4 regions of the Nonomuraea longicatena genome follow, and region 3 is predicted to be linked to each of the others. Evidence: riboswitches for the same ligand, from Rfam matches in the RefSeq annotation. Region 3 holds a riboswitch; each other region holds the start of a gene.
What was found. A riboswitch is a leader RNA that binds a small molecule or an ion and turns the genes downstream of it on or off. The one in region 3 is predicted to bind cyclic di-AMP.
Positions count from the first base shown of each region.

Region 1: linked by a shared signal. The riboswitch ahead of ABD120_RS18555 (C40 family peptidase) and the one ahead of ABD120_RS03805 (coiled-coil domain-containing protein) in region 3 are both predicted to bind cyclic di-AMP.
Region 2: linked by a shared signal. The riboswitch ahead of ABD120_RS28750 (CHAP domain-containing protein) and the one ahead of ABD120_RS03805 (coiled-coil domain-containing protein) in region 3 are both predicted to bind cyclic di-AMP.
Region 4: linked by a shared signal. The riboswitch ahead of ABD120_RS05035 (hypothetical protein) and the one ahead of ABD120_RS03805 (coiled-coil domain-containing protein) in region 3 are both predicted to bind cyclic di-AMP.

Region 1 covers NZ_BAAAHQ010000017.1:168,886-175,887, reverse strand. The annotation lists gene ABD120_RS18575 (NYN domain-containing protein) at 1-344, shown strand, start outside; gene ABD120_RS18570 (C40 family peptidase) at 436-1,410, shown strand; gene ABD120_RS18565 (LysR family transcriptional regulator) at 1,374-2,270, opposite strand; gene ABD120_RS18560 (class I SAM-dependent methyltransferase) at 2,342-2,968, shown strand; cyclic di-AMP (ydaO/yuaA leader) riboswitch at 3,221-3,380, shown strand; gene ABD120_RS18555 (C40 family peptidase) at 3,433-3,963, shown strand; gene ABD120_RS18550 (eCIS core domain-containing protein) at 4,249-4,938, shown strand; gene ABD120_RS18545 (M48 family metallopeptidase) at 4,935-6,191, shown strand; gene ABD120_RS18540 (glycosyltransferase family 4 protein) at 6,188-7,002, shown strand, end outside.
Region 2 covers NZ_BAAAHQ010000036.1:12,557-19,558, reverse strand. The annotation lists gene ABD120_RS28765 (sensor histidine kinase) at 1-135, shown strand, start outside; gene ABD120_RS28760 (response regulator) at 132-800, shown strand; gene ABD120_RS28755 (aldo/keto reductase) at 946-1,761, shown strand; cyclic di-AMP (ydaO/yuaA leader) riboswitch at 1,924-2,059, shown strand; gene ABD120_RS28750 (CHAP domain-containing protein) at 2,073-2,762, shown strand; gene ABD120_RS28745 (aldose epimerase family protein) at 3,015-3,866, shown strand; gene ABD120_RS28740 (phosphotransferase family protein) at 3,856-4,842, shown strand; gene ABD120_RS28735 (ABC transporter ATP-binding protein) at 4,850-6,592, opposite strand; gene ABD120_RS28730 (TetR/AcrR family transcriptional regulator) at 6,658-7,002, shown strand, end outside.
Region 3 covers NZ_BAAAHQ010000002.1:7,359-14,360, reverse strand. The annotation lists gene ABD120_RS03820 (dihydrolipoyl dehydrogenase family protein) at 1-545, shown strand, start outside; gene ABD120_RS39675 (50S ribosomal protein bL37) at 548-625, opposite strand; gene ABD120_RS03815 (DeoR/GlpR family DNA-binding transcription regulator) at 750-1,529, shown strand; gene galT (galactose-1-phosphate uridylyltransferase) at 1,526-2,587, shown strand; cyclic di-AMP (ydaO/yuaA leader) riboswitch at 2,656-2,793, shown strand; gene ABD120_RS03805 (coiled-coil domain-containing protein) at 2,799-3,746, shown strand; gene ABD120_RS03800 (GAP family protein) at 3,773-4,459, opposite strand; gene ABD120_RS03795 (ATP-binding protein) at 4,535-4,999, opposite strand; gene ABD120_RS03790 (helix-turn-helix domain-containing protein) at 5,231-6,097, shown strand; gene tig (trigger factor) at 6,260-7,002, shown strand, end outside.
Region 4 covers NZ_BAAAHQ010000002.1:269,101-276,102, forward strand. The annotation lists gene ABD120_RS05020 (DUF4032 domain-containing protein) at 2-1,246, shown strand; gene ABD120_RS05025 (roadblock/LC7 domain-containing protein) at 1,375-1,710, shown strand; gene ABD120_RS05030 (hypothetical protein) at 1,714-2,766, shown strand; gene ABD120_RS05035 (hypothetical protein) at 2,881-3,699, opposite strand; cyclic di-AMP (ydaO/yuaA leader) riboswitch at 3,903-4,038, opposite strand; gene ABD120_RS05040 (DUF5302 domain-containing protein) at 4,204-4,401, opposite strand; gene ABD120_RS05045 (aldo/keto reductase) at 4,475-5,335, opposite strand; gene ABD120_RS05050 (class I SAM-dependent methyltransferase family protein) at 5,332-6,102, opposite strand; gene ABD120_RS05055 (lysophospholipid acyltransferase family protein) at 6,099-6,791, opposite strand; gene ABD120_RS05060 (phosphatidate cytidylyltransferase) at 6,835-7,002, opposite strand, start outside.

The DNA of each region.
Region 1 (7,002 bases), on a different contig from region 3:
CCAAGACCGGTTACGGTTCGCTCACCCTGGCCGACCAGCGCAACCGGCTGATGACCGGGCTCGGCGGGCTGGTGGCCCAGACCAGGGTCGAGGTGACCGTGGTCTTCGACGGCGCCGAGCTCAACTCCCCGGTGCAGGTGGTGGCGCCGCGCGGGGTGCGGGTGTTGTTCAGCGCGCCGGGGGAGATCGCCGACGACCTGATCAGGCAGCTGGTCAGGGCGGAGCCGCCCGGCCGTGCGGTCGCGGTCGTCTCCTCCGACCGCGAGGTCGCCGAGTCCGTACGCCGGATGGGCGCCCGGCCGGTGCCGTCCGGTCTGCTGTTGCGCCGACTGGGACGCGCGTAGGTTTCACATCACGAATCCGACTTTTTCCTGAGATCTCACCCGACACTTCTGTACCATCTCCCCCCAGGTGTGCCCACTGGGAGGAGATTTCGTGAGGCTGGGCCGGACGCCCCTGGCGGCAGGGCTCCTGATCGGGTTGGTGCTGACCGCGCCGGGCGTGGCCACGGCCGACCCCAGACCCACGGTCAAACAGGCCAAGGCCAAGCTTGAGCGCCTCAACAACCGGGCGGACAAGGTCGTCGACCGCTTCAACACCCTCAACGAGGAGTACAAGAAGGCCAGGACGCGCCACACGCGGCTCGACGCCTCCTACAAGCGCAAGCTCAAGACCGTCGAGGACCTGCGCGCCGACGTCGTCGGCATGGCCGTGAGCGACTACAAGCTGGGCGGCGACGTGTCGTCGTGGCCCGGGATGTTCGGCAACCCCGACCCGGGCAGGACCCTCGGCGCCCTGGCGCTGGCCGGTCAGATGCAGGCCGAGCGCGCCGAGAAGCTGGCCGCCTTCGACCGGGAGAACAAGGGCCTGAAGGTCGAACGCGACCGCGCCCAGGAGGCGCTCGTGGTCGCCGACGGCGAGCGCGACAAGGTCGAGAAGGAGCGCGCCGAGATCCTCGACCTGGTCAAGGACCAGAAGAAGCTGCTGGAGCGGCTCGGCGCCTACAACGCCGGCAATCCCAACAGCACCGGCACGAAGTACACCGGGCCCGCCTCCGGCAACGCCCGCTCGGCGCTGCAGTTCGCCTTCGCCCAGACCGGCAAGCCGTACATCTACGGCGGCACCGGGCCGCGCGGCTACGACTGCTCGGGCTTCACCCAGGCGTCCTGGCGGGCGGCAGGGGTCTCGCTGCCGCGCACCACCTGGCAGCAGTGGGCCTGGGGCGCCAACCGCAAGGTGCCGCTCGACCAGCTCCAGCCCGGCGACCTGATCTTCTCCCAGGGGCTCGGCCACGTCACCATGTACGCGGGCAACGGCAACATCGTGCACGCGCCGCAGACCGGCGACGTGATCAAGGTGGTCAAGCTGTCCGCCTACGGCAAGTCCATCGCCGGAGCCATCCGCCCGTAGCGGGTCATCAGCTCCAGGAAGGCCCGTACGGCCGGGCTCGGCTCCGGCAGCGCGACCGCGTGCACCGCCCGGACGGGCAGCGCGGGCACGGGACGCAGCAGCCGGATGTCCTGCCGTACGGCCCGGCCCGCCATCGCCGGGTACACCATGACGCCGACGCCCGCCGCCACCAGGCCTTGCCTGCCGTTCCAGTCGTCGCACACGTGGCTGACCCTCGGCGGGCCGCCCAGGGCGGCGGCCAGCTCCGACAGCGGGCCCAGACAGTCGGGGTGGGTGCCGTCGATCCACGCCTCGCCGGACAGGTCGGCGAGCCGTACCCGCCGCCCTGCGGCCAGCGGGTGGCTCGCGGGCAGCGCCACGAGGAGTTCGTCGTCCAGGAGCGGCACCGACTCCAGCCCGGCGGGGGGCGCCGGGTCGCGCGAGGTGAGCAGCGCCAGGTCGGCGTCGCCGTCCAGGACGGCGGCGGCGTCGGCGCGGCCTACGATCAGCGACAACTCCACGCCGGGGTGCTCGGCCGCGAACGCGCCGAAGCAGCCGGGCACGAACGCGGTCGCCGCGCTCGGGAACGCCTGCACGCGCACCCGCCCCGCCTCGGCCAGCGCGTGCGCGCGGAGCCGGGCCTCCAGCAGGGTCATCCCGTCGAGCACCCGGGCCGCGTCCTCCAGGGCCGCGCGGCCCGCGTCCGTCGCGCGCACGCCCCTCGGCAGCCGCTCGAACAGCCGCACGCCGGTGCGCCGCTCCAGGGCGGCGATCTGACGGGAGACCGCGGGCTGCGTCATCGACAGCGCGCCGGCCGCGGCGGAGAACGAGCCGAGGCGGCCCACGGTGAGGAGAACCTTCAGCGACCAGGTGTCAAGCATGCGCCGAGCTTATGGCGGGCATGCCGTACCCGCAGTGGTGCGCATGCCTTCGGCCGCAGCATGCTCGGCTCATGAACTCCTGGATCACCTCCGTCCTGCCCGCCGCGCCCGCCCGCGTGCTGGACGCCGGATGCGGCGCGGGCACGCTCGCGGCCCAGCTCATCGCGGGCGGGTACGACGTCACGGCCATCGACCTCGACCCGTCGGCCGCGCTCGCCGCCGGGGTGCCCGCCGTCCGGGCGGACCTGGCCGGTTTCGAGGCGGCGCCCTTCGAGGCCATCGTGATGAGGATGTCGCTGCACCACATGGAGCCGATGGAGATGGCGCTGAACGCGGCCGCGCGGCTGCTGGCCCCCGGCGGCAGCCTCGTGGTGGACGACTTCGCCTGGGAGCGGGCCGACCCCGCCGCCGCCACCTGGTTCTACGACGCCGGGGCCGTCATCGGCGGGCGCGACCTGGTCGCCGACCCGGCGAACGAGTGGGAACGGGAGCACGGCGACCTCGCGACGGGCGAGGAGATGCTCGCGGCGATCAGCGCCCGCTTCGACGTGAAGACGCTGCGGCGGGTGCCGTTCCTGCACCGGTACCTCAAGTGCGAGGGGGAGCGCGCGGAGCGGCTGCGGACGATCGAGGAACTGCGCCACCCGCTCATCGGGCTGCGCGTCCTCGCCGTGTCCCGTGGGACGGACGGGACCTGACTCACGGGCCGCCGGACAAGTGTGAGGGAGGTCACATTTCGATAACGACGCAGGGGTGCCGAGCAGCGCGATCCCTTCTGACAGGAACCCCTGCCGGATCTTGACAGGTTCACCCGGCTTTTGCCGCCGATCGGCGGCGCCGGGTACTTTCTGGCGTCGCGGCGGCACGCCATGGCGCCGCGACGCCGACACCGGGCCTCACGAGGCCCGGTGGGGACGTATAGAGATCCGCGGTCGGCCCGTTTCCACGAGGGCGACGACCAGCCGAGTCCGTGCAGTCAGGAGGCACGGAGCCGGGGACCCGCCGATCCCGATCACCGGGATCACGGGGTGAGTCGGCGCAGCCGCGCCGTAGGGCGACTTCCAGGCCCGAACCCGTCAGCTAACCCGGTAGGCGTTCGTGGAAGATCCGAGGAGAAATCCTGTCTATCCCCCTGAGTAACCCCCGCCTTGTCGTGTCCGGGGTGCTGGTCACCATGTCCATGACAGCAGGAGGGCTCGCCCTCCATGCCCCGGCGGCCGGGGCCGCAACGGCCCCCGCCGAGACCGAGGCGGCCGCCGCTGAACCGGGCACCACAGCCCGGAGCAGGACGGCCACCGCAGGGAAGACCCTTTCCAAGTCCACACGGCAGCGGGTGAAGGCCGGAAAGGCCGTCTCCGTCGCCAAGGCGCAGGTCGGGGACCCGTACAGGTACGGTGCCACGGGTCCAGGTGCCTTCGACTGCTCCGGACTGGTCCAGTACGCCTGGAAGAAGGCCGGAGTGAAGATCCCCCGCGTGACGTACAGCCAGTACGCGCGCATCGACAAGAAGGTCACCTGGAAGCGGCTGCGGCCCGGTGACCTGATGTTCTTCCGGGGCCGAGGCCATGTCGGCATGTACGTCGGCGACGGCAGGATGGTCCACTCGCCCAGCTCGGGCAAGCGGGTCCGGGTCGACCGCATCAGCGAATGGCGCAGGGCGTCGTTCGTCGGCGCGGTGCGTCCCGGCCTGTAAGGCGCGACATCCCCGTCCCAGGCCGTCGTGCCGGGGACGGGGGTCCGCACAGGGGCGGCTACCATCGGGGCCGTGAGCCGTCGCGCCGCAGTGGCGGCCCCCGCACTGGTCGCGTGTCTGATCGCGACCACCCCGAGCTGCGCCCCCGCACCCGGCTCTTCCGCGCCCGGCTCGTCCGCTGTCGCGCCTGGCGCTTCCGCCCCTGCGTCCGGCTCTCCCACCCCCGCACCCCGTTCTTCCGCCTCCGCGTCCGGTCCTTCGGCGCCCGGGTCCGGTTCGTCCGCCGTGCCCCAGGGTTCGGCACCCGCTACCCGGCCCGCCCTCTCCGGGCGGCCCGCCCACGGCGGGGAGCTCAGACGGCCCGGCCACGACCTCCGCCGGCGTGCCGAACGGGCCGCCCGCCGGGTCGAGGCCGTCCTGGGCACACCCGTACGGCCGGACGTCCGCGTCGCCGCCTCTGCCGCCGACGCCGCCCGCGCGATCGGCGCCGCCTCCGTCGACGGGCTCGCCGCCGTCGCCCACGACGGCCGCGTGATCGTCGTGCCCGAGACCTACGGAAGACTCACCCCCACCGGCCGCGACGTCGTGCTCGCCCACGAGCTCACCCACGTCGCCGCGGGCACCGACGGCCTGCCGCCCTGGCTGTACGAGGGCTTCGCCGACTACGTCGCCTACCGCGACGCGGGCCTTGCCGTACCTGAGGCCGCCGCGGAACTCGCCGAAGAGGTCAGAGCGGGACGCCTGCCCGAGAACCTCCCGGAACCCGCTGACTTCGCCCCCGGCGCGCCCCGGCTCGCGCAGAGCTACCAGGAGGCGTGGCTGGCGTGCCGCCTCATCGCGCACGCGTACGGAGAGGCGACACTGGTGAGGCTCTACCGTGATGCCCAGCGGGTCGGAGCCGGCCGCGCACTACCCGTGCCCGTGGCCGAGCTGACCCGTGACTGGCGCGCGTACCTGGGGGAGGAACTGGCGTGACACGACAGCCCGACGACGACGACGGGCGGCTGCGGCGGCAGGCGGGGATCGCCGCCGCGATCCTCGGCCTCCTGGTGATCGCCGTGGCCGCGATCACCACACCGTGGCGGCCGCTGCCCTCCGGAGATCCGGCCCAGGACTTCACCCCGGCCGAGATCGCCCGTTCGCAGGCGTTCGACGCGGCCACGAGCCTGCCGTCCTACCTGTCGCTCGGACTCACGATCGTCTTCGCCGGGCTGCTGGCCGCCACACCGCTCGGCGCCCGCGTCCTGGGACGGCTGAAAGGCCCGTGGTGGCTGCGGGTGGTCCTCGGCGTGCTCGTGCTCACGGCGCTCGTCGAGGCCGTGCGGTGGCCGCTCGGCGTCTGGTTCGAGACCCGGCTGCGCGAGTACGGCCTGTCCACGCAGGACTGGCTGGCGTGGAGCCTCGACCGGCTGAAGTCCGTCGGGGTCCGCGTCGTCCTGCTGTCCATCATGATCGTGGCCCTGGTGGCGCTGGCCCGCCGCTTCCGCCGCTGGTGGATACCGGCCGCAGCCGGTGCGGCCGGGCTGACCGTCGCCGCCTCCTTCGTCTACCCGCTGGTGTTCGAGCCGCTGTTCAACGACTTCAGCCCGATGCCGCCCGGCCCGCTGCGCACCGACCTGCTGGCGATGGCCGAACGCGACGGTGTGCCGGTCGAGGACGTCCTCGTCGCCGACGCCTCCCGCCGCACCACCGCGCTCAACGCCTACGTGTCCGGCTTCGGCGCCACCCGCCGCATCGTCGTGTACGACACGCTCCTCAAGGCCCCGCAGGCCGAGGTCGAGCTCGTCGTCGCCCACGAACTCGGCCACGCGAAGGCCGACGACGTCCTCGACGGCACCCTGCTCGGCGCGCTCGGCGCGGCCTTCGGCGCCTGCCTGCTGTACGTGGTCTTCGCCTCCGTTCGGCGCCGCACCGGCGTCACCGCCGTGTCCGAGCCGCTGGCCGTCGGCGCCGTCATGGGCCTGATGAGCCTCGCCACCGTGCTGTCCGGGCCCGCCCAGAACCTCGTCAGCCGCCACGTCGAGGCCCGCGCCGACATCCACGCGCTCGACCTCACCCGCGACCCCGCCGCGTTCGCCGCCATGCAGCGCCGCCTGGCCGTCACCAACATCTCCGACCTGTCCCCGGACGCGCTGGAGTACTTCCTGTACTCCTCCCACCCCACCGCGCCGCAGCGCATCACCCTCGCCCGCACCTGGGCGCGGTCGAACGGCACCACCGAACCGTGACCCGGGTCCTCATCGTCACCAACGACTATCCGCCGCGTCAGGGAGGCATCCAGTCGTTCGTCCACGGGCTCGCGCTGCGCACACCCGGCGTCGTCGTGTACGCGCCCGCCTGGCCCGGTTGCGGTGACTTCGACCGCCGCCAGCCGTACCCCGTCGTCCGCCACCCCACCAGCCTCATGCTGCCCACCCCGGCCGTCGCCCGGCGCGCGGCCCGGCTCGTCCCGGCGTACGGGGTCGAGACCGTCGTGTTCGGCGCCGCCGCGCCGCTCGGCCTCCTCGCCCCGCACGTACGCCGGGCCGGGGCGCGCCGCGTCGTCATGCTCACCCACGGGCACGAGGCCGGGTGGGCGGGCACCCCCGTCCTGCGGCCGGTGCTACGGCGCATCGGCGCGCACGCCGACGTCGTCACCTACCTCGGCGAGTACACCCGCTCACGCCTGGCGGAGGTCATACCCGACGGCAAACTGGTACCGCTGACGCCCGGCGTCGACCCCGCGCGGTTCCGCCCGGACGTGGCGCCCGCCGCGCTGGGGCTGGACGGGCGGCCCGTGGTGCTGTGCGTGTCGCGGCTGGTGCCGCGCAAGGGTCAGGACCAGCTCATCCGCGCCTGGCCCCGGGTACTGCGGGCCGTCCCGGACGCCGTGCTCCTGCTCGTCGGCGGCGGGCCCCGGCTGCGGGCGCTGCGGCGGCTGGCCGGCGGCGCCGAGTCGATCCGCTTCACGGGGGCGGTACCCGCCGCGAGCCTGCCGGGGTTCTACGCGGCGGCCGACGTGTTCGCGATGCCGTGCCGTACGCGGTTGCGGGGGGCCGA
Region 2 (7,002 bases), on a different contig from region 3:
GAGGCGTTCACGAAGGGCTGGACCACGAAGGGCGACGGGCACGGGCTGGGCCTGGCGCTGGTGGGGCAGGCCGTCCGGCGGCTGGGGGGCAGGGTGGAGACACGCGGCTCGCTCGTCAGGGTGCTGCTGCCGTGATCTCCGTGCTGGTCGTCGAGGACGAGGAGATCACCGCCGAGGCCAACCGCCTGTACGTCGGGCGGGTGCCGGGCTTCACCGTGTCGGGGGTGGTCCGCTCGGGCGGCGAGGCGCTGCGTTTCCTCGGCGGGGCGCCCGTGGACCTGGTGCTGCTCGACATGTACCTGCCCGACCTGCCGGGCCTGGAGGTGTGCCGGGCGATCCGGGCGCGCGGGCTGCTGTGCGACGTCATCGCGGTCACCTCGGCGCGCGATCTGGAGATGGTGCGGGCGGCGGTGTCGCTGGGGGTGTCGCAGTACCTGCTGAAGCCGTTCACGTTCGCGGCGCTGAAGGAGAAGCTGGAGCGGCACGCCAGGTTCCGGCAGGAGGCCGGGCAGATCGTGGGCCAGGGGGACGTGGACCGGGTGCTCGGGACGCTGCGCGGCACCTCCCGGCTGCCGAAGGGGCTGCAGCAGGACACGCTGGACGTCGTCGCGGCGCTGCTGCGGGAGCGCCCGGAGGGCCTGTCCGCTCAGGCGGCGGGCCTGGCGGCGGGGGTGTCGCGGGTGACGGCCCGGCGCTATCTGGAGTACCTCGTGGACATCGGCCAGGCGGCGCGGGTGCCCCGCTACGGCGGCGTCGGACGGCCGGAACTCCTCTACCGGATGACCCCGCGAAGTTCATGAGGGCCTGCATCGAACCGGCCGACCTCGACGCGGCGTAGAGCAGCTGGAGCGGCGATTCCCCCCAAGCCCATCGCTTCTTCACGACCGGTTCAAACCGGCCCGGCGGCCCTGAGCCGGGGGGAACCCGGCGTGAACAATGGGGATTATGAACTCGCTGCTGCTCAACACCGACGGCGTCCAGATCCCGCAGCTCGGCTTCGGCGTCTGGCAGGTGCCGGACCACGCCGCCGAGCAGGCGGTGACGACGGCCTTCGCGAACGGATACCGGCACATCGACACCGCCGCCCTCTACCACAACGAGGAGGGGGTGGGGCGGGCCGTCCGGGCCTCCGGCCTGCCCAGGGAGAAGGTGTTCGTTACCACCAAACTCTGGAACGACGGTCACGAGCATGCCGAGCGGGCCTTCGACGAGAGCCTTCTCCGGCTCGGGCTCGACCATGTGGACCTCTATCTCATCCATTGGCCGGCCCCCAAGAACGACAAATATGTACAGGCTTGGCGAACGCTGGAAAAGATCTACCGAGACGGCAGGACGCGCGCGATCGGCGTCTCGAACTTCGGCATCGCCCACCTCCAGCGGCTCATGGACGAGACCGACATCGTCCCGTCCATCAACCAGATCGAGCTCCACCCCAACCTGCCCCAGAAGGAGCTGCGCGCCTTCCACACGGCCAACGGCATCCTCACCGAGGCGTGGAGCCCGCTCGGCCAGGGCAAGGGCCTGCTCGAAGACCCCGCGCTCGCCGCGCTCGCCGACAAGCACGGGAGGTCGCCCGCGCAGATCGTGCTGCGCTGGCACATCCAGCTCGGCAACGTGGTGATCCCGAAATCCGTCACTCCCTCCCGTATCAAGGAGAACATCAATGTCTTTGATTTCATCCTTGACCACGAGGACCTCGCGGCCATCGGCGCGCTGAGCAACGGCAGGCGTCTCGGACCCGATCCCGAGACTTTTAACTAACGCGCAATCCCCGGCCGGTGCGGGCTTTTCGCCGCACCGGCCTTCACCTGCGCTTTCCGGGAGTTGTCAGGCTCTTGCCTGGTGTATTACCTTCGGCGCATCGAACACATACGACTGGGCTACCAGATCGTTGCCAGACCGACACGAACAAATCGCAGGCTTTGCCTGTGAACGCTGAATCCGCACCATCGCGGAACCGGGGACCCAGTCCTTCGGGGTGAATCGGCGCACTGCGCCGTAGGGCAGCTTCCACGCCCGAACCCGTCAGCTAACCCGGTAAGCGTCATGGAAGCAAGGAGTTGTCCTTTTCGATGGCGAAGAATCTTCTGTCTCGCACCCCCAAGATTCACATTGCCCGCGCCCTGCTCGGTGCGGCGATCGCGGCCTCCGCGTTCGCGGCCCTGCCCGCCCAGGCCGACAGCCCGGTCGGCGCGGCGGCGGCGGGCGCCGTCCCCGCGGCCGTGGCCGCCAAGCAGCAGCCGCCCGTCGAGGGCACCGGAGACGTCAAGCCCACGGCCGCGCAGGTACTCACGCTGGCCAAGCAGCAGATCGGCACCACCGAGAACTCGCTCGGCGGCGGCACCAAGTTCCAGAAGTGGTACATGAACTCCCAGCGCGCGGCCGAGACCATCGCCCGCGACGGCGGCAACCGCCAGGCGTACCTGAACGCCGCCTGGTGCGCGATGTTCGTCTCCTGGGTCGGCGAGAACACCGGCGCCCGCTCCACGATCGGCTGGGACGCCTACACCGTCACCCACGCCAAGTGGTTCAAGGACAACGCCCGCTGGGGCGTCGAGCCCAAGGAAGGCTCGGTCGTCTTCTTCGCCTGGAACGGCAGCAAGAGCCTGACCTCGATCGAGCACGTCGGCTTCGTCGTCAAGGACAACGGAGACGGCACCCTGACCACCGTCGAGGGCAACACCGGCAACGGCAAGGTCGAGGAGCGGGTGCGGCCGAAGTCGCAGGTCGTCGGCTACGGCTACCCGGAGTACCGGGCATAGGTCCCCATCCCTCGGGAGAGTCCCCCGCCTCTCCCCACCCCCTGGAACGGCGCGTCCTCTCCCCTCGGACGCGCCGTTCCGCGTTGTCCGGGACGGGGGTGAGAGCGGAGTCGTCGCGGCGGGTCGGCGGCGGCGGGGAGGAGCGTCACCCTGGAGGCCGTCAGCCCTTCGTGGCGGGTGGGGTCAGAGTGGCTGGCCGTAACCGATAGAAAGGGTTGTCACAGAAACACGGCGGCGGAAGGCGGGGGCGCGGTGCTCATCGGGGGCGGATACACGGCTGAGGTCAGCGTGCGGGGAGCGGCCGTGCGGGCGCTCGGCCACCACGGGCGGGAGCTGATCACGAGCTGGCCCGAAGGCGGCCCCGTCCCCCACCATGCCGGGACGGTCCTCGCCCCCTGGCCCAACCGCGTCGCCGCGGGCCGGTACGTCTTCGACGGCGACACCCACCAGCTCGACCTCACCGAGCCCCGCCGGGGCAACGCCATCCACGGCCTCGTCGCCGCCGTCGACTGGGAGCCCGTCGAGTCCGGCGCGGCCCACGCCGTGCTGGCGCACACGATCACCCCGGCCCCCGGCTACCCGTTCACGCTCGCGCTGCGCGCCGAGCACCGCCTCACCGAGGACGGCCTCACCACCACGCTCACCGCCACGAACCTCGGCGAGCGCCCCGCCCCCTACGGCTGCGCCCCGCATCCGTGGCTGCTCGGCGACGACCTGCTGCGGGTACCCGCCTCGCGGGTGCTGCTGACCGACGAGGCGCTGCTGCCGCTCAAGCTGGCCGACGTCCACACGACCTTCTACGATTTCCGCGACCCCCGTCCCACGTCCGGCCTGGACGTGGACCACGCCTTCACGGGCCTGTCGGCGGGCGAGGTCCGGGTCGGCGCGACCAGGATCACCTGGGACCCGGCGGTGATGCCGTGGGTGCAGGTGTGCACCGGCGCCCAGCTCGGCTACCCGGGGGTCGCGGTCGAGCCGATGACCTGCCCGCCCGACGCCTTCAACTCGGGCACCGACCTGGTCAGGCTGGCCCCGGGCGGGAGCCACTCCGCCTCCTGGACGATCTCCGCGGTGGACGACAGAATCAGATCCCGTGGAAAGTAGGACAAAACGGCGGCTCACCCCCGCCGAACTCGACGACCTGACACGACGAGCCGTGGGAGCCGGAGTCCGCACCGCCGAAGAACTGACCGACGGGTACGCCAACGCGGTCTGGCGGCTGCGGCTCGACGACGACCGCGACGTGGTCCTCAAACTCGCCCCCCATCCCGATCTGGAGCTGCTCTCCTTCGAGCGCCACATACTGCGCATGGAGGCCGAGTCGATCGGCCTCGCGGCGGGCGTCGGCGTGCCGGTGGCCGAACTGGTGCGGGCGGGCTTCGACGACCCGGTGCTCGGCGGCGACTACCTGGTGTTCGAGACGCTCACCGGAGTCCCGTGGAACCAGGTCGAGCCCGACTCCCCCGCCGAGCTGCGCCGCGAGCTCGGCAGGCTGCTGGCGACCCTGAGCACCGTCACACAGCCGCCCGGCGCGGAGCCGGTGTTCGGCGCCCCCCACGCGGGGCTGTCCGGCCACACGTGGCGTGCGGCGTTCCTGACGATGCTCGACGCCCTCCTGTCCGACACCGTACGGTTCCCGACACCCCTGCCGGTCCCCGCCGAGGAGATGCGCGAGGTGGCGGAGCGGGCGGCGTGGGCCCTGGAAGAGGTGGAGCAGCCGAGGCTGGTGCACTTCGACGTGTGGCTGGGCAATGTGTTCCTGTCGCCCGGCGCGCGGGCGCCCATCCAGGCGATCATCGACCACGAGCGGGCCTTCTGGGGCGACCCGCTCGCCGAACTGCTCATGCCGACGCTCTACCAGGGGCTCGACGAGGCCGATCCGCTGGTGGCGGGCTACCGGGAGGTGGCGCCGCTGGACCTCGGCCCGGCCGCCCGCGTCCGCCTGCTGCTCTACAAGATGTACCTGTACACGATCTTCCTGGTGGAGAACGGCCCCCGTCAGTACCCCGAGGAGGACTACGCCCCGATGCGGGACAACGCCATCGCCCGCCTGGGCGAGACCGTGGCCGCGCTCCGCTGAGACCGGCTCAGGCCGCGGCAGGGGCGGCCTCCGCCAGGCTGAGGGCCTCGACCAGGCGGCGGTACAGCTCGTCCGAGGCCATCAGCTCCTCGTGGGTGCCCCTGGCGCGGATCCCGCCGTCCTCCATCACGATGATGGTGTCGGCGTCGATCACGGTGGACAGCCGGTGCGCGATGGTGACGACCGCCCCCTTGCGGGACCGGTCGGCGATGCAGTCGTGCACGGCGGCCTCGGTGAGCCCGTCGAGCTGGGCGGTGGCCTCGTCGAGCAGCAGCACGTCGGGGGTCCGCAGCAGCGCTCTGGCCAGCGCGATCCGCTGCCGCTGGCCGCCGGAGACCGAGGTCGCCGACAGCTCCGAGTCCAGCCGGTCCTCGATCTCGCCGAGCCTGACCTCCTCCATGACCCGCTTCAGCTCCTCCTCCGTGGCCTCCGAGTGGGAGAGCAGGAGGTTCTCGCGGACGGTGCCCGGGATGATCGGGGTGTCCTGCTCGACGTAGGCCAGCCGCCGCCTGACGGCGTCGTGCGAGTACTCCCGGTACGGCACCCCGTCCATGAGGATCTCGCCGTCCTGCGGCTGCAGGAAGCGCAGCAGCAGGGAGAGGACAGTGGTCTTGCCCGCGCCGGAGGGTCCGACGATGGCGGTGTGGCCGAGGCGGGGGACGGCGAGGTCCACGCCGCGCAGGGCGGGTTCCGCACCGGGCGCGTACGCGGCGGTGACACCGCGCAGTTCCAGGATCGGCCCGTCCGTGCCGGGGCGGGCGCTCGCCGCACCCTCGGTGCCGCCGGTCTCCTGCTCCAGTTCGTCGAGGCTGCGGATGCGCTCGGCGGCGGCCATACCGGACTGCAGGGCGGTGACGTTCTGGCTCAGCTCGGTGACGGGCTCCATGAGCGCGAACGCGTACAGGAGGAAGGCGATGAGGCTGGAGACCTCCAGCAGGCCGAGGCCGACCCGCCAGGCGCCGATACCGAGGACCATGATGATGGCGAGCTGGATTCCGGCCCAGGCGATGGTCCACGCGACCGCCTCGTGGCGGACGGCGCGCACGGCGTGGGCGGCCGAGGCGCGGGCGTCGGCGATGATGCGCTCGGCCTGACGTTCCTCCGCCCGGCTCACCTTGACCGTCTTGATGGCCCGCAGGGTGCCTTCGAGCAGGCCGCCGAGCCGGCCGACGTGCTCCTGGGCGCGTTCCTGCGCCTTGGCGATGCCGGGCATCAGCGTCATGAACAGGACGGCCACCACGACCACCGCGCCGACGGTGGTGCCGAGCAGCACCATGTCGAGCACGCCCATCATCACCAGGGTCCCGACCAGCATGACGACGCCGTTGAACAGGCCGATGACGCTGGAGGAGGCCGCCTCGCGCAGGAGCACGGTGTCGGAGGTCACCCGGGTGACCAGCTCACCGGTCGACCGCTTGGTCACCGCGGGCACGGTCGCCCTCAGCAGCCGCCGCACGACGGACACGCGAGCGCCCAGCACGACTTCCTCGCCCACCTTGCCCAGCATGATCCACTGGACGGTGAACAGGACCACACCGGCCACGAGCAGGCCCAGCAGGGCGCCGACCGGCCCGGCGAGCGAGGCCGAGGCGTTCAGCGTGTCGAGGACCCACTTGGTCACCATCGGCGTCGCGAGGCTGAGCCCCGAGCCCAGCAGGGCGAGCAGCAGCCCGACGAGGAGCTTGACCTTGTGCGGCCTGGCGAACGACCACAGTATTCGGAGCCTGGGGAACTTTTTCGGATCGCTCATGCCTATAGTGGAACACGATTGTTCCGTTGTGGGCAAATCGTTTTCGTCGGTGATAGCTTCGACCCATGACTGTCGCCGACACCGGATTGCGGGCGCGGACCCGGCGGGCCATCCTCGACGCCGCCTTCGCCACCCTCATCAAGAACCCCAGCGCGTCCCTCAGCGACGTGGCCGCCTCGGCCGGGGTCGGCCGCACGACCATCCACCGCTACTTCCCCGAGCGCTCGGCCCTGCTGACCGCCATGGGCCAGGACGTCCTCGACAAGATCGGCGCCGCCACCCTGAAGGCGCGGCCGGAGGAGGGCCCGGCCCTGGCCGCGCTGGACCGGCTCTGCCAGGAGTACTTCGAGCTCGGCGACTACCTCATGCTCGCCTTCATGGAACCGACGCTGACCTCGCCGGAGTGGGAG
Region 3 (7,002 bases):
ACCTCGCCGCGGTCGGCGTCGGCGCCATCGGGCTCGACGAGAGCGCGCGGGCGCTCGCGACGGACTCCCGGATGCGCGCCGCCGACGGCGTCTGGGCGCTCGGCGACGTGGTCGGCCAGGGCGCGTTCACGCACATGTCGATGTACCACGCCGACATCGTGGTCAGAGAGATCCTCGGCACCCCGGTTCACGAGGCCGAGCACCACGCCGTGCCCCGCGTCACCTTCACCGACCCCGAGATCGGCGCGGTCGGCCTCACCGAGGCCCAGGCCAGGCAGCGGGGGCTGGACGTGCGCACCGCCACCGGCGACCTCGGCACCAGGGGCTGGATCACGCAGTCGCGCGGGCTGGTCAAGCTGGTGGCGGCGGACGGCGTGCTCGTGGGGGCCACGGTGGTCGCGCCGCCCGGCGGCGAGATCCTCGGCCTGCTGACGCTGGCCGTACACGCGAGGATCCCGCTCGCCCGGCTCAGCGCGATGATCTACGCCTACCCGACGTACCACCGCGCGATCCTGCCCGTCGTGAGGGAACTCGCGGCGGGCTGAGGTCAGCGGGAGGCGGGCCGCTTGCCGTGGTTGGCCTTCTTCCGCTTGCGTGCTCTGGACTTGCGGGCGCGCCGTGCCATGGGCTCCTCCAGATTCTCGGTCGGTACGGCCTGCGTATCCCAACTTCGGGCATGCGGCAAGCGACCTCACATTGTTCAACACTTCCGTGTCATAATTTGGTGGAATGTGTTGGAAGGAGAGGGCGTGCTCGCACAGCAGCGGCAACAGGCGATCCTCGACCGCGTCCGGGCCGAAGGCGGCGTCCGGGTGGCCGACCTCGTGCGCGAACTCGGCGTCTCCGACATGACGATCCGGCGCGACCTGGAGGTCCTCGCCGATCGCGGCATGCTGGCCAAGGTGCACGGCGGGGCGACCGCTCTGGGCCCCGGCTCCACGGAGGAGCCGGGCTTCGTCGCCAAGTCCGCCCGTCAGCAGCAGGAGAAGGAGGCCATCGCGCGCCGTGCCGCCCGGCTGGTCCGGCCGGGCACCGCCGTCGCCCTGTCGGCCGGCACCACCACCTGGGCGCTGGCCCACCACCTCGTCGCCGTGGCCGAGTTGACCGTCATCACCAACTCGATCCCGGTCGCCGAGGTCTTCCACCGCACCCCCCGCGCCGACCGCACGGTCGTGCTGACCGGCGGAGTGCGCACCCCCTCCGACGCGCTCGTCGGCCCCGTCGCGGTCGCCGCGATCCGGCGCCTGCACGTCGACACCCTGTTCCTCGGTGTGCACGGCATGAGCACGCGGGCCGGTTTCACCACGCCCAACCTGCTGGAGTCCGAGACCGACCGCGAACTCGTCACCGCCGCCGGCCGCCTGGTCGTCCTCGCCGACCACACCAAGTGGAACACCGTCGGCATCAGCACGATCGCCGATCTGAGCGAGGCCGACCTCGTCGTCAGCGACCCGGCGCTACCGGAGGAGGCCCGCGCCGAACTGTCCGAGCGGGCCTGTGAAGTCATCATCGCGGAAGGCACGCAGTGAAGCGCACCATCACCCACCTGGCCGACGGGCGGGAGCTCATCTACTTCGACCGGCGCGACGACGCCGACCGCGGCGCGGTCGACCGGCGTCCGCTCGATCCCCGGCCCGTGGCCTCCGAACTGCGCTACGACCCGCTGACGGAGGAGTGGGTCGCCATCGCGGGGCACCGGCAGACGCGCACGTTCCTGCCGTCGGCCGCCGAGTGCCCGCTGTGCCCGTCCACGGACACGCACTCGTCGGAGATCCCGGCCGCCGACTACGACGTGGTCGTGTTCGAGAACCGCTTCCCCTCATTCAGCGGAAATTTCGGGACTTATCGTGATGTCGGGGGGTTGAGTGAGGTCAGGCCCGGTGCGGGCCGCTGCGAGGTCGTCTGCTTCACCTCGGAGCACTCCTCGTCGTTCTCCCGGCTGTCCGACGCGCAGGTCGAGCTGGTCATGGAGGCATGGGCCGACCGTACGGCGGAGCTGTCCGCCATCGAGGGCGTCGAGCAGGTCTTCTGCTTCGAGAACCGGGGCGAGGAGATCGGCATCACGCTGCCGCACCCCCACGGGCAGATCTACGCCTACCCGTACGTGACCCCGCGCACCGCGCGCCAGCTCGCCGCCGCCGCCAAACGGCCGGGGCTGTTCGCCGACGTGCTGGCCGCGGAACGGGCGGGTGAGCGGGTCGTGGCCGCCAACGAACTGTGGACCGCCTTCGTGCCCGCGGCCGCCCGCTGGCCGTACGAGGTGCATGTCTACCCCCACCGGCGGGTGCCCGACCTCGCGGCGCTGAGCGAGGAGGAGCGCGCGGCCTTCGCCCCGCTCTACACCTCGGTGCTGCGGGCGCTCGACGGGCTGTTCGGCGTCGCCATGCCGTACGTCTCCGCCTGGCACCAGGCGCCGGTGCGTCACCTGCGTGAGCTGGGATATCTCCACCTGGAGCTGTTCAGCGTCAGACGGGCGCCGGGCAAGCTCAAGTACCTTGCCGGATCGGAGTCCGCTATGGGAGCCTTCGTCAACGACGTGCTTCCCGAAGAGGCCGCCCGGCAGATTCGATCACAGGTAGATCACTAATTGATTTCCGATTAGACTCGCATTGCCGGACATTTACCACTAACATCCTCACTGGCACCGGTCGTCACAGCCGTTGCCCGCCTAATCCCGGGCGTGTTGCCCGGGAGCCGGGGACCCACTTGCACCTGGGGTGAATCCACTTTCGTGGTAGGGCAGCTTCCAGCCCGAATCCGTCAGCTAACCCGGTCGGCAGATGGAGAGGATCTTCGCTGTGGCAGTTGCGTCCCCCGCGACTCTGGCCATCGGACTCATCACCGCGAGCACGCTGTTTCTCGCCCCCACTGCGCAGGCGGCCCCCAAGCCTTCGGAGAAGCAGTTGCGTGGCGAGCTCGTCGACCTCAACAAGAAAGTCGATCAGCTGATCGAGCAGTACAACGGAAAGCGCGTCGCCCTCGCCAAGGCGCAGGACGCCGAGAAGACGGCGGGCGCCCGGCTCGCCGAGGCGGAGAAGACACTCGGCGACGCCCAGCGCCGCGTGACCGAGATCGCCACCAAGCGTTACCAGAGCCAGAGCGCCGCACTTCCCCACTTCCTCGTGCCCGACGCCGGGGCCGCAGCGGTGATGGAACAGATCACCGACGAGGAGCAGGCCGTCGTCGACAACCTGGTCGTCGTTCGCGACGAGAAGAAGAAGGCCGCCGACGAGGCCGCCGCGCTCGCCGTCGACCTCGCCGCCCAGGCCGACGAGGTCGACAAGCGGCGCACGGAGGCCGAGGGCGTCATCGACGACATCAAGGCCAAGCTGAAGGCACTCATGCCGTACGGCACCGGCAAGCGCGCCAACGGCAGCTGGGCCCCCGAACTGCCCGCGGGGCGCGAGAACATCACCTCCCGCATGCGGATCATCCGCGACGAGATCAAGAAGACCTTCGACATGCCGTTCGAGATCGGCTGCTACCGCTCAGGTGGTGGCGGAGAGCACCCTCTCGGCCGCGCCTGCGACTTCATGATGAGCACCGGCGGCAGCATGCCGACCGCCGCCAACCTGCGGCTCGGGGACCGGATCTCCGAGTGGGCCATCAAGAACAAGGACCGCTTCGGCGTGAAGTACGTGATCTGGAAGCAGCGCATCAACATGGGCTCGGGCTGGCGCCAGATGAGCGACCGGGGCAGCATCACCCAGAACCACTACGACCATCCGCACATCTCGATGTACTGACTTGGAACGTTCCCAAACCGCCGGACTCACCCTCCGGCGACCAGATCCCGGAAGAAGTCCAGCTTGACCAGCGCGTCGCGGGCGATGAGGAAGCCGACGATCGCGAGGGTCCAGCCCACGGCGGAAGCGGCGTTCCTGGTGATGAAGGCGCGCACGCGCTCCAGCATCCCCTCGATGCGGGGCCCGGCGAGGGCGCGGCCGGCCATCAGCACCAGCATCGGCACGACCATCAGCACCACGTAGCCCGCCAGCAGCGGCAGCCACTGCGCGGCACCCAGCCCGGCGGTCGTCATCAACCCGACGGCCGCCAGGTACGGGAACATCGTCGCGACCTCGACCAGACCGGCCGTGAGCGCGACGCCCATCATGGTGAGGGGCCCGCCCACCTTGGGCTCCCACGGCTTCTTCTGCTTCTTGGAGTCGAACTTCCAGCTCAGCGCGAACAGGAAGACGCCGAGGACGAGCTGGACCCAGTACGCGGGCTGGGACTCCAGCGCAGCGCCGAAACGCTCCATCACCACCGACAGGCCCATCATGAGGGCGACGCCGACGAGGAAGTAGAAGACGCTGATCGTGGTCAGGTAGACCACCAGACGGCCGCCCTGGCGCCGATCGGAGGACAGCATGAGGACCAGCGGGATGCCGAGCGTCCCGAAACTGGTGCTGTCCCACAGGGCGAGGGCGCCGAGAGTGAGGAGGAGCGCGAGATCCATGACCAACAGAGTGGCAGCGCGGAGCGGGGCTTTCCTCCTACGGGGGAGCCAACCGGACGTACGACTTTGTGCTGACTACTCGGTGCGGAACAGCGCCCACACGGCCTTTCCGCCGCGGTTGAGCGGATCCCAGCCCCAGCACTGGCTGTACGTCTCGACGATGTACAGGCCCCGGCCGTTCTCGGAGACGAAGTCCGGTTCCTTGCGCGTCGGCACCTCGTCGCTCGGGTCGGCCACCGCGAGCAGGACGTGCGGCGCCACGCGCATCAGCAGAAGGGTGAGGCCGGCGTGACCCCGGGTGTAACGCACCGCGTTCGTCACGAGTTCGGAGACCACCAGGGCGGCGTCGTCGCTGAGCTCGGCACAACCCCAGTCGCTGAGCGTGGCCCGGGTCACGTCACGGGCGGTCTTGACCGAGTCGGCCTGAAAAGGGAGCGGACACGCCGTGGTGTGCGGGTGGCGGTTCTCCAGCAGGGTGTCGAATCCGACTTCGCGGGTGATCTGCAGGCAATCGGCAGTGGCCAGAGGATCCTCCACCATTCTGCCGCTACCTCCAGCTCCCCATTGGTTTAGTGCATGTTTGGCCCAATATGCACTAGGCCATCATGGGTCACCGACCGGTGATGCTGCAAGACCCAAATGCACGTGCAAATGTAATGTGCACCTGCATTGGGCTCGGCGCGCGAGTATGCCGAATCGGACACGGGGTTGAGACCTTGTCATACCCGGCGCTCGGATGTCACTGTGTGTGCGGACGTATTGGAGGCACCGTTGACGCAGAACCAGCCGGGCTCCGGGCCCACGGCGCTGCGCATCCTCCTCGGCTCCCAGCTCCGCAGGCTCAGGGAGGCCAAGGGCGTCACCCGAGAGGAAGCCGGACACCTGATCAGGGGCTCAGAGTCCAAGATCAGCCGGATGGAACTCGGCCGGGTCGGCTTCAAGGAGCGCGACGTCGCCGACCTGCTCACGCTGTACGGCGTCGCCGACGACGACGCCCGCTCGGCCGTGCTCGACCTGGTCGGCACCGCCAACGAGCCGGGCTGGTGGCACCGTTTCAACGACGTGCTCCCCTCCTGGTTCCAGGCCTACGTCGGCCTGGAGGAGGCGGCCATGCGCATCAGGACGTACGAGGTGCAGTTCGTCCCCGGCCTCCTGCAGACCAAGGAGTACGCCAGGGCGGTCGTCACCGCGGGCTCGGCCGGCATCAGCGGCGACGAGATCGCCCGGCGCGTCGATCTCCGCCTCGAACGCCAGCGCGTCCTCGACCGCCCCGACGGACCCTTCTTCTGGGCCGTCATCGACGAGGCCGCCCTGCGGCGCCCGATCGGCGGCGCCGAGGTCATGCGCGCCCAGCTTGAGCACCTGATCGACCAGATGCGCCAACCCAACATCACCGTCCAGGTCATGCCCTTCGACTTCGGCGGCCACAGCGCCGAGGGCGGTGCCTTCAGCGTCCTGCGCTTCCCCGACAGGGAGCTGCCCGACGTCGTCTACGTCGAGCAGCTCGCCAGCGCGCTCTATCTCGACAAGCGAGAAGACGTCGACAGATACACCGAGGTCATGGAACGGCTCTGCGCCGTCAGCACCACCCCGGACGAGACAGTGGAGCTGCTACGGGCCATCGCCGCCGAGTTCTGAACGCCGTCCCGTCGCTGTCGGGTGCGCACCTGCCTTAGACTGGCGAGCGGCGTTGGATCCCGCCGTGCGGAGCATGCCCCAACGCCGCTCATGTGGGCGCGGCGCGTGAGCCGTTCCGGACGCGCCCGCGATCACTCGAAGCATGATCAAGGAGACCACCCCGTGAAGACCGCTGTCGAGGAGCTCAGCCCGACCCGGGTGAAGCTCACTGTCGAGGTGCCGTTCGACGAGCTGCGCCCGAGCCTGGATGCGGCCTACAAGAAGGTCGCGCAGCAGGTGCGCGTGCCCGGCTTCCGTCCTGGCAAGGTGCCGGCCCGCATCATCGAGCAGCGCTTCGGCCGCGCGGTGGTGCTTGAGGAGACCCTCAACGACGCGGTGCCGAAGCTGTACGGCCAGGCCGTCGACGAGGTCGACGTCTTCCCGGTCAGCCCGCCCGACATCGAGGTCACGAAGATCGACGACGGCGAGCAGATCGAGTTCACCGCCGAGGTCGACATCCGCCCCAACTTCGAGGTCCCCGACTACGCGGGCGCCGAGATCACCGTCGACTCCGCCGCCGTCACCGACGAGGACGTCGACAAGCAGCTCGACGCGCTGCGCCAGCGCTTCGCCACGCTCACGGGTGTCGAGCGCGCGGCCGCCAACGGCGACTTCGTCGTCATGGACCTGCGTGCCGAGATCGACGGCAAGAACATCGAGGAGCAGCAGGCCAACGAGGTCTCCTACGAGGTCGGCGCGGGCTCGGTGCTCCGCGGCCTCGACGACGCCCTGCTCGACATGTCGGCGGGCGAGGAGAAGACCTTCAGTACCGAGCTGGTCGGCGGTGAGAACGCCGGCGAGACCGCCGACGTGGTCATCAGCGTCAAGTCGGTCAAGGAGAAGGTGCTGCCCGAGCTCGACGACGA
Region 4 (7,002 bases), 260 kb from region 3:
CATGCCCCTTCAGATCACCGGCGCGCTGGGTGACCCCGACCTGATCAGGCTCCCTTGGGAGACTCCGCTCGCCGAGTGGCCGCAGCACCATCTCGTGGACCTGCCGCGCGGCATCTCACGGCACGTGGTGCGCTTCGCGCGCCTGTCGGGGAAGGTCTACGCGATCAAGGAGATCAGCGAGAGGTACGCCCGGCGGGAGTACCAGCTGCTGTGGGACCTGACCCGGCTCGACGCGCCCTCGGTCGAGCCGGTGGCGTACGTGACCGGCCGCGACGAGGGCCTCGACGCCGCGCTCATCACCCGCCATCTGCAGTTCTCGCTGCCCTATCGCGCGGTGATGTCGGGCACGCTGCGGCCGGAGACGCTGACGCGGCTGCTCGACGCGCTGGCCGTGCTGCTGGTCCGGCTGCACCTGAACGGCTTCTACTGGGGGGACTGCTCGCTGTCCAACACGCTGTTCCGCCGGGACGCCGGGGCGTTCGCCGCCTATCTGGTGGACGCCGAGACCGGCGAGCTGCACCCGATGATCAGCGACGGCCAGCGGCTGGCCGACATCGAGACGGCGCACGTCAACATCTTCGGCGAGATGCTCGACCTGGAGGCGGGCGGCCTGCTGCACCCGTCGATCGATCCGATGGAGACGGCCGAGGACATCGTCAACCGCTATCACCGGCTCTGGGAGGAGATCACCCAGAGTGAGATCATCGAAGAGGTCGACTGGCACAAGGTGGAGCAGCGCATCCGCAGGCTCAACCTGCTGGGCTTCGACGTGGCGGAGATGATGGTGCGCCGCAAGGTCGGCACCGGGCGGCTGATCGTGCGGCCGAAGGTGGTCGACTCGGGCCACCACCAGCGGCGTCTGCTCAGGCTGACCGGTCTGGACGTCGAGGAGAACCAGGCCAGGCGGCTGCTGAACGACCTCGACGGGTTCCGGGTGGCCACAGGGCTGCGGCACGAGGACGAGGCGATCGTGGCGCACCGGTGGCTGGCGGAGGTGTTCCAGCCGACGATAGAGGCGGTGCCGGTGCCGATGCGGCGCAAACTGGAGCCCGCGCAGATCTTCCACGAGGTGCTGGACCACCGCTGGTTCCTGTCGGAGGAGGCGGGCTGCGACGTCGGGCTGGAGAAGGCGGTGCGGTCATACGTGGAGCAGGTACTCGTCCACAAGCCCGACGAGTCCGCGCTACTGCCCGAGTCGGACGCCGGACTTGACTCCGCCGCTGCGCCTGAGTCCGAAGCTGTGTAGGAAAGCTCAACCTCGGGTGGAGATTTCTCCTCCGCTGGCGGACTTTTTTCCACGCGGGCCTCTGCAGGGCGCTCCCGCCGTCCTAGGCTGCCCCAGTGCTCGCACTAGATGACTGCTTGCTCAGGGTAATGGACATCCCTGGCGCGCTGGACGCCCTGGTGGTCGACCACCTCAGCGGAACGGTGTTCGCGGCGAGCGGTGCCGCCGACCTCGAAGGCTCCGCGCCCGCGCTCCGCGAGTCACTGCGCGCCACGATGGACGCGCTGGCCCAGTCGTCTCCCACCGGCGCCGCCCGCGTCGAGGACCTCATCGTGGTGACGGACGTCGGCTACCACCTGATGCGGCCGGTCGAGATGCCCTTCGCCGGGCCGCTCGTCTTCTATGTGCGGCTCGACCTCGCCCAGGGGGACCTCACCCGGGCCAGGGACAGCCTGCGCGAGATCACCGGCCGGATGAGCGGCTGAGCGATGGCCGCCATCCAGACTCTGCTGACCGGGCTGGCGCGCGAACGGGCATCCGGGTCGATCAGCCTCGCGGGCACGGGCAAGGCGTACCTGGACGGCGGTCGCGTGACGTTCCTCGAAAGCGACGGGACGCCCTCGCTTGAGGACATGCTGACGGCCAGAGGCCGCACGATCGACGGACTGACCCGGGCCGAGCTGCAGTTCTGTGTGGTGGGGACGGTGCTCGACGCGGCCGGTTTCCTGCTTTCCGCCGAACTTTCCGCCCGGCCGAGGTTCCGCCCGGGTGAGCGGCACCCGTACGGTGAGGTGTGGGCCTTCGAGGTCGCCTGGCTGATCCGCGAGTGCGCGCGAAGGAGAAGCGAGTTGGCGCAGACCTGGCCATCGACGGAGCTCGACGGCGTGCCCGTCACGCCCGCGCACCGGCCGCCGGGACAGCGGGTCACGGTGGGGGAGCTCGAATGGGAGATCCTGATCCACGCGGACGGGGTCGCCACACCGGCGGACCTGGCGGTCCGGCTCGGGCAGCCGGTCTACACGGTGCTGCTCACCGTGCGCCGGATGGCCGCCCTGGGCCTGCTCACCCGCCCGGAACCCGCCTCCGGCCCACAGCCCCCTCCCGAAGAACCCCACCGGTCCAAGAAGACGGCCGCGTCCAGAATGCCGGACGTGGCCGAGACGGTGGACGGGGCCGACGTCTCGGACGTGGCCGAGGTGGTGGGCGAGGCCGATATCTCGGACGTGGTCGAGATGGTGGACGTGGTCGAGGTGGCGGACGCCTCGGCTGCCGGCGCGACGGCGCTCGCCGGCCTGGGCGAAGAAGCCCCCGCTGACCTGGCGAGCCGTACCGGTGGGCGGGAAACGGCGCCTTCCGAGGCCGCGGCCCGCGCCGACGCGGGTGGGGCGGCCACCGCCGGGCGGGGCAGGCCACCGTACGGGGAGTTGCCGAGGCGGGGCAGGAGTGCCCGGCGGGAAGGGCCGCACGTGCCCCGCGCCAACCCCATGCGGGATCCCGAGGTGCTGGCGGCCGTCAAGCAGGGCCTGGAACGGCTGCGCTGACGAGTCCCCCGGAAACGGCGGAAGCGGGCGTCCCCCGACCGGTGAGGTCTGGGGACGCCCGCTTCACGCAGACGGGTGGACAGCCCTTTTGTACGTGCTTTCGAGTGCGTCAGGTCAGCGCTGGAAGACCTTGCGCAGGCGGTCGCGGCCGATGAACAGTCCGCCGCCGAGCAGGGCCAGCCCGCCGATGACGGCGAGGGCGGCGACGCCGGTCGGACGGCTCTCGTCAGCGGTGCTGGCCGCCGCGAGCTGCGCGGACGCGTTCTCAGCCGACGCGGCCTTCGGGCTCTTGGCGCCGGGGGTGGAGCTGGGCCGCTCGGCGACCACGGCGGGAGCGTTCTTCTCCGCGGCGTCCTGCGACGGCTTCTCGGCCGGCTTCTCGGCGGCGATCACCGGCGGCTTGGCCGGGTTGTGGTCCTTGCGACCCCAGGCGCCGGTGGCGAAGGCGACCGGGTGGTTCTTCTTGCCGACGCCGGGTCCCCACTTGGTGATGACGTAGTCCACCTTGATGTGACCCTGGCCGCCGACGCCGTCGACGGTCAGCGAGCGCGAGTTGAAGGTGCCGCCGGTGAGGTCGGCGAAGGTCTTGGCGTCGAGGTCGAGCATGATGCCCCTGTTGGAGGGGATGCCGGGGCCTCGGTCGCCGACGAAGAAGGGCATCTTCTTGCCCTTGTAGACGACGTAGCCCTCGGTGAGCAGCGGCCAGCTCGGGCTGGCGGCCAGACCCTTCTGCATGGGCTTGCCGCTGGCGGGCATGCCGGTGTCGCCGTTGCGGCCGGAGCCGTCGTCCCAGTAGTAGGAGGCGGTGGTGGAGCCGTGCAGGAGGGTCTGCTTGTCGGTGAAGTGGTCGTCGGCCGACGCGGGCGCCCCGGCGCCGACGGTGACGGCACCGGCAAGGGCGGCGGTGGAGACGAACATGGCAAAGCTACGCATGCCGAAGCGGCGAGACATAAAGCAAAGTCCTTCGTACGGGGTCAGGGATGGCGCTCGTCATCGGCGCGTAGCCGGGCAAAAGGCCGAACGGTCGCTACGCGGGAGCGCTAGGGGGGGTGGTGATCCTTGAGGAAGGGGCCGCTCAGTAGGCGGCGGGTGAAGCTACGCGGGTGAGGGGTACGTCGCGGCAGTGCATGAGATAGCTGTCCTCTCCATCTCGCCTACCGGGTTAGCTGACGGGTTCGGGCGTGGAGGTGCCCTACCGACGGTTCGTCGGATTCACCCCAAGGAACGTGGTTCCCCGGTTCCCGCCGGAGCGGGATTCGGCGCCAGCCGGTCGGCCTTCTTGGTGAAGGGCCAGGTCACCAGCTGGTAACGCTATGGACTGTATGCCTCAAACCCGACAAATGCAAAGCAAACGCCATGAAACGGGCGAAGATCTACCTAATAAGGTCAAGAGAAAGGGGGGTACGGTAAGCCGTACCCCCCGGAAATATCGCGGTTTCAGCCGCTCTTGCGTCGGAACGATCGCTTGTTGGCAGCGGGGCCATGTGCGCCGTGGATCTTCGAGTGATCCGAGCCCCTGCCACCCGCGCCCGCGTCGGCATTCTGGTTCCGCTTACGGTCCAGTGCCTCCCGGAACTTGCGCTTCATCTCGTCCTCGGGAGTTTCGCTGACTTCGGGCTCCGGTGATTCCGCCATGAGGACCTCCTGGTGTTTGGGACGCCCCCAGCTTCGCATGTGTGCTCGCGCGACGCGAAACCGGACGCCCGCCTCAGCCCAGCCTGGCCAGCTCGGACTCCGTCAGGTCGAGGTCGGCCGCCGCCACGCAGTCCAGGATGCTCGACGGACGGCTGGCGCCCGGGATCGGGATCATCACCGGGCTCCTGGCCAGCTCCCAGGCGATGCACACCCGCTGCGGCGACACCCCGCGCTCGGCCGCCACCTCGGCGAAGACCGCGTGCCTGCCGCCCAGCTCGCCCGCCTCCGACATGCCGCCGAGCGGCGACCACGGCAGGAACGCGAGCCCCAGGTCGGCGCAGACGTCCACCTCCGGCTCACTGCTGCGGAAGCGCGGCGAGTACTCGTTCTGCACACTCGCCAGCCGTCCGCCGAGAATCCGCTGTGCCGTCCTGATCTGCTCCGGATCGGCGTTGGAGATTCCGGCCATCCGGATCTTCCCGGCGTCGAGCAGATCGCGCAGCGCCCCGATCGTCTCCTCGTACGGCACCGCCGGGTCGGGCCGATGGTGCTGGTAGAGGCCGATGGCCTCGACGCCCAACGCCTTCAGCGACGCCTCGCAGGCCCGGACCAGGTATTCGGGCCTGCCGTCGACCTCCCAGCCCCCGCCGCCTTCCACGCGGGTGTGACCCCCCTTGGTCGCCACCAGCACCCGGTCGCCGTCACCGCCCCAGGAGGCCAGCGCCTTGGCGACCAGCCGTTCGTTGTGCCCCACGTCGGTATGGCTGGGGGTGTAGGCGTCGGCGGTGTCGATCAGGGTCACCCCGGCGTCGAGCGCCGCGTGGACGGTCCTGATCGACTGGGCCTCGTCAGGCATGTGGCCCCGCACCGACATAGGCATGGCGCCCAGCCCGACGGCGCTCACAGCGGTCGTTCCGATGACTCGAGTCCTCATCCCTTCATCATGGCCGTGGTGACCGTGAACAGGCCGACTCTTTCGCGGCGACTCACCGCGTCGCCGTACCCGGCCGCGAGGGCCCAGGCGTGCAGTTGCTCGGCCTGGCGGCACTTCATCACCCACAACTCGCCGTCGCGGTTGGGCAGCACGTTGGCGATGAACTCCAGTTGCGGGTGCTGCGTCTGCGTGGTGAACACCAGCACGCCGTCGGGGGCGAGCAGGTCGCGCAGCCGTACGAAGGACTCGCGGATCGTGTCGTCGTCCAGGATCAGTTCGTACAGGCCGGACACCACGACGATGTCGGCGGGACGGCCCAGCGGGGCCGGGTCGAAGGCGTCGCCCCGCTCGAAGCGGACGTTGGTGAGACCGCGCGCGGCCGCCCGCCGCCGTCCGAGCTCAAGCCCCGCGGGGGCGAGGTCGCGGCAGACGACCTCGACGTCGGGCTGCTCCCTGGCGACGTCGAGCAGGTAACGTCCGGGCCCGGCCGCGACGTCCAGGATGAGCGCGCGGCCCGCTCTGGCGGAGATCTCTTCCCTGAGTACGTCGCCGAGGAGGTCGCGGCGGGCTCGGATGGCTCGCCAGCCGACGGCGTTCAGGTAGACGCGGTCGATGAGCCTGCCGATGAGCAGGGCGCCGTGGGAGCGGTCGGCGTAGACGTAGTCGAGCATGGTGCCGCTGTCGAAGCCGTGCCGGTAGCCGATGCGGATGCCCCGGCTGAGCCGGCCGACGGTACGCAGCAGGAGCCGCATCAACCACCACTTCATGACATTTCCTCTTTCTGAAGGCTTTGGAGGGATGGGGACCGCCGGACGTCCGCCGTGCCTGGTTCTCTGGTTGCTGAAAGCGCTGAACGGATGTGCACCGCAGTTTCGGGGGTGGGATCGAGGGGCGGGTGGGGAGCCGTCAGCAGGGTGTGGGCGGCTCGCAGGTCTTGGACGGGGGCGAAGAAGCGGACGCGCACGCGGGCGCGGCGCAGCCGGCCGTGGACGGGCAGCACCTGGCCGGTCCCACGGAGGAGCACCGGGACGATCGGCACGTCCGCCGCCTCCGCCAGCCGGGCGGCGCCGGTGCGGAACTCGGCGACCCGGCCGTCGCGCGAACGGGTGCCCTCCGGGTAGACGACCAGGACCCGGCCCTGCTCCAGCAGCCTGACGGCGGCCGCCAGGTCGGCCGAGCCGCCGCCGCCTCGCCGTACCGGGAAGCCTGAGACCAGGGTGCGGCAGACGAACGAGCGCAGCGGACCGGCGAACCAGTAGTCCGCGGCTGCGGCCACGCGCGGCCGCAGCCGGGCGGGCAACGCGGCGAGAAGCGCGGCCGTGTCGGCGTGCGAGCTGTGATTGGCCACCAGCACACACGGACCCTCCGGAACCGGACCCTCGACCTCCAGACCGCCACTGCACGCGAACGCCGCGCGCCACAACGCCCGCCTGGCGATCGCGCCGACCCACCTCACCGATGTCCCCCCGTTCCGGTCGGACGCCCGCGCGTGGCCGGGTTCATGCGAACACCGCCATGACGGCCAGGGCCACGAGCAGCGAGTCCAGGCGGTCGAGGAGCCCGCCGAAGCCCGGCAGCCAGGTTCCGGCGTCCTTGACGCCCGCGCCGCGCTTGAACATCGACTCCAGCAGGTCGCCCAGCGGCGCCCCGACCGCGACGGCCAGCGC